Linked DNA regions of Parafrankia irregularis. The protein of the gene in region 2 interacts with the protein of the main gene of each other region in a pairwise test. Links are inferred from orthologs where the notes say so. Each region holds a gene or a part of one and is shown on either strand. Other genes may lie near its edges.

Evidence for each region.
Region 1: the proteins of aceE (region 2) and nth interact in binary tests that used the Escherichia coli proteins (3 or more experiments, as listed by UniProt). The link is inferred for Parafrankia irregularis from one-to-one orthologs.

What each region holds. Positions count from the first base shown.
Region 1 is NZ_FAOZ01000019.1:63,456-66,762, forward strand. What follows is about bases 299-3,292. They hold nth (endonuclease III), read right to left. Parts: upstream 2,162-3,292; coding sequence 1,436-2,161; downstream 299-1,435. Other genes in these bases: AWX74_RS24555 (cupredoxin domain-containing protein), read right to left, coding at 299-645; AWX74_RS24560 (NUDIX hydrolase), read right to left, coding at 642-1,439; AWX74_RS24570 (hypothetical protein), read left to right, coding at 2,280-2,516; AWX74_RS24575 (Crp/Fnr family transcriptional regulator), read left to right, coding at 2,949-3,292. Outside these bases: AWX74_RS24550 (MarP family serine protease), read right to left, coding at 1-165; more of AWX74_RS24555, read right to left, coding at 220-298; more of AWX74_RS24575, read left to right, coding at 3,293-3,307. UniProt on the Escherichia coli protein: DNA repair enzyme that has both DNA N-glycosylase activity and AP-lyase activity. The DNA N-glycosylase activity releases various damaged pyrimidines from DNA by cleaving the N-glycosidic bond, leaving an AP (apurinic/apyrimidinic) site.
Region 2 is NZ_FAOZ01000039.1:20,625-24,335, reverse strand. What follows is about bases 24-3,421. They hold aceE (pyruvate dehydrogenase (acetyl-transferring), homodimeric type), read right to left. Parts: upstream 3,041-3,421; coding sequence 224-3,040; downstream 24-223. In the rest of the region: AWX74_RS34295 (secondary thiamine-phosphate synthase enzyme YjbQ), read left to right, coding at 3,661-3,711. UniProt on the Escherichia coli protein: Component of the pyruvate dehydrogenase (PDH) complex, that catalyzes the overall conversion of pyruvate to acetyl-CoA and CO(2).

The DNA.
Region 1 (3,307 bases), on a different replicon or contig from region 2:
CGTACGGCCGATGAGCTCGGCGAACGGGCTTGCGATCTTGGCGCCGAGAAAACCGCCGCCGAGGAAGCCGATGAACGACAGCGCGCCGACCGCGAATCCCTGGCGATATCCGGAGATCGCGAACATCACGGTCAGCGCGATCAGAACGAGGTCGAGAAGGTTCACCAGGGGCCCGCGTCGAGGTTCAGAAGATCACCATCGTGTTCGGAGGATCGCAGTTCAGAGGATCACAAGAGTGGCGGTCATTCCCTTATGCAGGGTACAGACCACCGGATATCGACCGGGCTTGGACGCGGTGAAGGTGACCGACTGGGACTGGCCGGCCGCGACGATCCTGGTGGTCGCGCCGGGGAGCGTGTCGATGACGAAGTTGTGCGGAGCCGAACCCTTCGGCACGGAGAAGTTGACCCGGATCGTTCCCGGGTGGGCGATGAGCTCACCGGCGGAGAAGGTCTGGTTCACCTGACCGACGACATCGAAGACCTGGACGCCGTCGCTGACCGTGGCCGTCAGGGTCGCGGTGGCGGACGGCCCGCCGTGCGCCATGTCGTCGCCTCCACCGCCGCCGCAGCCGGTCAGGGCGGTGAACAGCGTCACGGCCGCAACCAGTGCGACCAGCCCGTTCCGGGCGGATCTTGAGGTCATCCTCCGACCGTACCGCCCGCTTCGTCAGGGGAGATGCGGGGCTCTACCACCGCTCGGGGGAGTGCCATCGCCTTCGAGATCGCCGCGGTGATCTCCGGTACGTCGACGGGGGTGGCGGTGTCCCAGGGGCGTTCCCACCCACCGGCCCGCAGCAGTGCGTCGAGAATGCCGGCGGTGAATCCCCAGACCGTCATGCCGCGGACCCGGAACGCCGGACTGCCGAAACCGGCCGGATGGCGCAGCAGGATCCGGTTACCCGGGTCGGCGAGCTCGGCCACGGGGACGCGGGCGACGGACGAGGTTTCCGCCGGGTCCACGGCCACCACCGCGCTCGGGGTGTGCCACCAGGCCAGCACGGGCGTCACATGGAAATGGCTCGCGGCCAGGTAGAGCGGGCTGACGGTGGCGAGGATCTCGACACCGGACGGGTCGAGCCCGACCTCCTCCTCCGCCTCGCGCAGCGCCGTCGCGGCGCGCGACACATCCGTCTCGTCGGCGCTGCCTCCGGGGAAGGCGGGCTGCCCGGCGTGGTTGCGCAGGTCGGCGGCCCGCTTCAGCAGCAGGACGTCCGGCCCGTCCGGGCCCTCTCCGAACAGGATCAGGACGGCGGCCTGCCGCCCGCCCGGCCGGTTTGCACCAGGCTGGCGCACCTGCACCGGGATGCCCGCGCCGACCGCGCCGACCAGCCCCGCCAGCCACCCGGGGACCGGCGTGCCACCGGCGGCGGACACGTTCGCCGGCGCGCGTCGCGGCGCGGGGCCCGGCGTGAGGCCGGTCTGATCCGGGGTGCTCACCGGGCGGCCTCCGCGTCGCCGCGCACCAGCCGCGCGGCCTGCAGGGGCTCGGTCGGGCCGGTGCCGAAGGACGGGCACATCCGGGCGATCGCGCAGGCCCCGCACGCGGGCCGCCGGGCATGGCAGATCCGCCTGCCGTGAAAGATCATCCGATCCGAGGCGATCGTCCAGTCCCGCCGCTCGATCAGTGCCGCGAGGTCGGTCTCGACCCGGACCGGGTCCGTCTCGGAGGTGAGCGCGAAACGCCGGGACAGCCGGCCGACGTGGGTGTCGACCGTGATCCCGGGGACGCCGAAAGCGTGCCCGAGGACGACGTTCGCGGTCTTGCGGCCCACGCCTGGCAGCGTCACCAGATCCGCCAGCCGGCCCGGCACCTCGCCGGCGAACCGCTCGGTGAGAGCGGCGCCGATGCCGATCAGCGAGTTGGCCTTCGCCCGGAAGAAGCCGGTGGGGCGCAGCAGGCCCTCCAACTCGTCGCGGTCCGCCGCGGCGTAGGCGGCGGCGCTGCGGTAACGGGCGAAGACGGCGGGAGTGACCTCGTTGACCTTCTTGTCCGTGCACTGGGCCGACAGAACCGTCGCCACCAGCAGCTCCAGCGGATTGCCGAAGTGCAGCGCGATGCGTGCGTCCGGGTGGAGCTCACCGAGGGCGCGCACGATGCGTCGCGCTCGTCGGGTGCGGGCCAGGGCCGTCTCTGCAGTCGCGTCGACGGTGATACCCATACCTCGCAGAGTATCTGCCGGGCCGCCCGCGCCGGTCGGTGTCTGATCGTGGCCCGTGCGGGCGCGTCGACCCCCCGCACGCGTGGCGGGCGGCGTCATCGGGGACCATGGGATGGCCATGATTGCATTTGCCGCGGTTACGGTCCCCCTGTTGCTGCTCGGGCTGCTGCTCGCGATGGAGCGGGTCGAGCGTCCCCTCAACGCCGCCGACGTCGGCAAGGGCATCGAGGGCTTCTTCGACAGCGCCCGCCCGGACGAGGTCGAGACCTTCGTCCAGCAGGGCATGCCCGCGGCTCTGGAGCGTTACCGGCGCCGGCTGCGCCGCACTCCGCCTGGCAAGCACCGGGCCGCCTGAACCCGCCACCCCGGCGAACCTGCCACTCTGCTGAACCCTCGGCCTGCCCGGCCCCTCGGTCCGTCCGAGCCCTCGGTCCGCCCGAGCCCTCGGTCCGTCCGAACCCACCGTTGGTGGGGCTGGTGTCGGTTGCCGGCGGAGTCAAGGGGGTTCAGGCCGCTCTCGGCCCTGTCGATCATGGATGTCCAGCAGTTGTTCCGGACTGTGCCGATGTGACCTGTGCCGCGTCTGGCCCGATCGCGCCGCTTGGGGCGGGTGCGGGCCCCGAAATCGACCGTGCTAGGCGGATTGTGACTCTCGCCACTTTGGTGGTGCGTCCACGGTCACTTTGCGTATCAGAAACGGAGTATTCGGGTACATCTGCGTGACCTGACCAGGCCGATGGGGGTCCCTGGCCGTGCCCAACGCCCCGCACCCTGGCATGCTCAGCTCGTGGACGATCTGCTAGCCCGCGTTCCGCTGTTCGCCGGGTTGTCCGAGCCCGACCGCCAGGCGCTTTCCGATCACCTGGACCGGCAGGACGTGACCCGTGGCGATGTGCTGTTTCGCGAAGGGGATGTCGGTGACCGCGTTTTCGTGGTTCTTTCCGGCAAGGTCAAGATAGGACGCCAGTCCGCCGACGGGCGGGAGAACCTGCTGTACGTGATGGGGCCGGGAGACCTCTTCGGTGAGCTCTCCCTGTTCGATCCCGGACCGCGCACCGCTACAGCGACCGCCGTGACCGACGCGTCGCTCGTCGCGCTGGATCACACCGCGCTGCGGCCGTGGCTGCGCTCCCGGCCCGAAGCCGG
Region 2 (3,711 bases):
GTTACGCTGCGTGCCATTGGGTGCCGCGAGTGTCGTCACTCAGTGTCGCGGGTGGCCCGGTTCGCCACCCGCGGTCCACGGACCCCCGGGGGTAGGGGGCCCGTGGACCCGGCAGGTGCACGGGCAGGTGCCGTCCGGTTGCGCAGGTGGCCATACCGGAGACCCACCCGCGGGCGGTGCCTGCGGCTCCGATGGGCGGCCAGGTCGGCCGCCCGGGAGGTTGTCAGCCGGAGACGGCCGGCTCGGAAACCTCCACGGCGGAGCTGAGAGTGACCTCGCCCACGCCATCCTTGCGTAGCCCATACCGGCGAATGGCGTCGTCGACGACGGCCTGCTCGACCTCGCCGGAGCGGGCCAGTGCCTCCAGCGTCGCGACGACCACCGACTCGGCGTCCACGTTGAAGTGGCGGCGCAGGGCGGCCCGGGTGTCGGAGCGGCCGAAGCCGTCCGTGCCCAGCGAGGTGTACGCCTGCGGCACCCACCGCGAGATCTGGTCCGGAACGGCGCGCATCCAGTCGGAGACCGCGACGGCCGGGCCAGGCGCGCCGGCGAGGATCTGGCTGACGTAGGGCACCGCGGCAGCCTCCTCCGGGTGGAGCAGGTTGTGCCGCTCGCAGACGAGGGCCTCGCGACGCAGTTCGTTCCACGACGTGACGGACCACACGTCGGCGGCGACGCCGTAGTCGGCGGCCAGCATCTCCTGGGCGGACAGCGCCCAGCGCATACCGGTGCCACTGGCGAGGATCTGCGCCCGCGGAGTGGACGAGTCGCCCGCCGCGCCCGCGGCCGCGCCGTCGCCACCGGTGAGCTCGTCGGCGGTGCGGAAGCGGTACATGCCCGCGAGGATCTGCGCCGGGTCGAGCCCGGCCGGCTCCGCCGGCTGCGGGACAGGCTCGTTGTAGACGGTCAGGTAGTAGAAGACGTTCTCGTCCCGCTCGCCGTACATCCGGTCGAGTGCGTCCCGGACGATGTGCGAGACCTCGAACGCGAACGCCGGGTCGTACGACACGCACGCCGGGTTGGTGGACGCCAGCAGCAGCGAGTGCCCGTCCTGGTGCTGCAGGCCCTCACCGTTGAGCGTGGTGCGCCCGGCGGTGGCACCGAGCAGGAAGCCACGGCCGAGCTGGTCGCCCAGCGCCCACATCTGGTCGCCGGTCCGCTGGAATCCGAACATCGAGTAGAAGACGTAGACGGGGATCATGTACTGGCCGTGGGTGGAGTACGCCGTGGCCGCCGCGATCACCGAGCCCATCGAGCCGGCCTCACTGATGCCCTCGTGCAGCATCTGACCGGCCTCGGACTCCCGGTACGACAGCAGCAGCTCACGGTCGACGGCCTCATAGCGCTGCCCGTGCGGCGAGTAGATCTTCGCCGTGGGGAACATCGCGTCCATCCCGAACGTGCGGGCCTCGTCCGGGATGACGGGCACGAACCGGGCGCCCATCTCCTTGGTCTTCATCAGGTCCTTGAGGAGGCGGACGAAGGCCATCGTCGTCGCCACCGGCTGCTTGCCCGAACCGCGCCGCAGCTCGTCGAAGATCGACGCCGGCGGCTGGGTGAGCGGGCGGGCCCGGACGACCCGACGGGGGATGGAACCGCCGAGCGCCGCCCGGCGCTCCCGCATGTACTGGATCTCCTCGGAGTCCGCGCTGGGGCGGTAGTAGGGCGGCAGGTGGCCGTCGAGCGCCGCGTCGGGGATGTCCAGGTAGAGCCGGTCGCGCAGCTCCTTCAGCTCCGACTTGGTGAGCTTCTTCATCTGGTGCGTGGCGTTGCGGCCCTCGAAGTCCTTGCCCAGCGTCCAGCCCTTGATCGTGTGGGCGAGGATCACGGTGGGCTGGCCGGTGTGCTCGGTGGCCGCCTTGTAGGCCGCGTAGAGCTTGCGGTAGTCGTGGCCGCCGCGGGAGAGCTTGCGCAGGTCGTCGTCGGTGAGGCCGGCGACCATGCGGCGCAGCCGGGCGTCCGCGCCGAAGAAGTTCTCCCGGATGTAGTCGCCGGCCGACGTCGAGTACGTCTGGAACTGGCCGTCGGGCGTGGTGTTCATCCGGTGCACGAGGACGCCGTCGGTGTCCTGGGCGAGCAGCGGGTCCCAGTCACGGCCCCAGACGACCTTGATGACGTTCCAGCCGGCGCCGCGGAACGTCGACTCCAGCTCCTGCATGATCTTGCCGTTGCCGCGGACGGGACCGTCGAGGCGCTGCAGGTTGCAGTTGACGACGAAGATGAGGTTGTCGAGCTCCTCGCGGGCGGCGACACCGAGTGCGCCGATCGACTCCGGCTCGTCCATCTCACCGTCACCGAGGAACGCCCACACCTTGCTGCGGGACGTGTCCTTGATCTGCCGGTTGAGCAGGTAGCGGTTGAATCGAGCCTGGTAGATGGCATCGATCGGGCCGAGGCCCATGGAGACGGTGGGGAATTCCCAGAAATCCGGCATCAGACGCGGGTGAGGGTAGGACGACAGCCCGCCCGGCTCGCCCTCCCGCCGGAAGGCGTCCAGCTGTGCCTCGGTGAGGCGCCCTTCCAGGAAGGCGCGTGCGTAGATACCGGGCGAGGCGTGGCCCTGGATGAAGATCTGGTCGCCGGAGTCGCTGCCGGGCGAGGAGGTCAGGTGGTCCTTGCCGCGGAAGAAGTGGTTGAAACCGACCTCGTAAAGGCTGGCACTCGACGCATAGGTCGCGATATGCCCGCCGACGTTGTATTCGGGACGGTTGGCGCGGCTCACCATGATGGCGGCGTTCCAGCGGATGTAGGCGCGGATGCGTCGTTCCACGTGCTCGTCACCCGGGAACCAGGGTTCCTGCTCGGGTGGGATCGTGTTGATGAAGTCCGTACTCGTCAGAGCCGGTACGCCTACAGCCTTCTCACGTGCTCGCTCGAGGAGTTTGAGCATGAGGAACCGCGCGCGGCCCCGCCCCGACTCCTCGATGACAGCATCCAGGGACTCAAGCCATTCGCTGGTTTCGGACGGATCGATGTCCGGCAACTGGCTCGGGAGCCCGTCGGTGATCACCGAGAACTTCCGTGTTGTGTCCTGCGCCACGCCTAACTCCTGCTCTCCGTAGCTCCTGGCCGATGCCTCCTCACTATCGTGCTCCGTCTCGACACTGCCGTCACGCACGCCCTGCCTACTGATTGGTAACAAAACTGGATCGACAGGGCCCGATATCACCGGATGCATCGTGGTGATATGACCATCAGTCAGCATCCAGCAACCGGTTGTCGTGATTGCTGTGCCAGGTTCGGCGCAGATCGCGGATCGTGCAAGACGTCATGCTTCGTCCGGCTGCGCACCGTGTGCGCGCGGGCTGGCCATGGGGCCGACCGCGCCCGGGGCCCGCGCGAGCACCCGCACAGCCGTGTGACAAACCCAACCGGTCCATAACGGGCCGGCTGGCAGCGCCCGGTGACAGGCGGCACAACGACCCGGACGATGGCCCGCGCCGACGGTACGGCCGGCGGCATGCGACCGCCCGTGCGACGTCCTGGGCGGTTGGCTGGGCCCCGCGCGCGGCCCGTGCTTCGCGGACCACGGCGCGGACCACAGAGCGGGCGCTGGCGGGCCGGCATGCGTGGGTCAGGGCGGACCCCGGACGTCGCCGCGGCGACACTGGAGCGTCGGTGGGTAACGGAGGAAGGACGTCGAAGGTGGAGACGAGAACAATGACGGTGCATACGGGCCGTCATGACCGGGTCGTCGATCTCACCGACCGG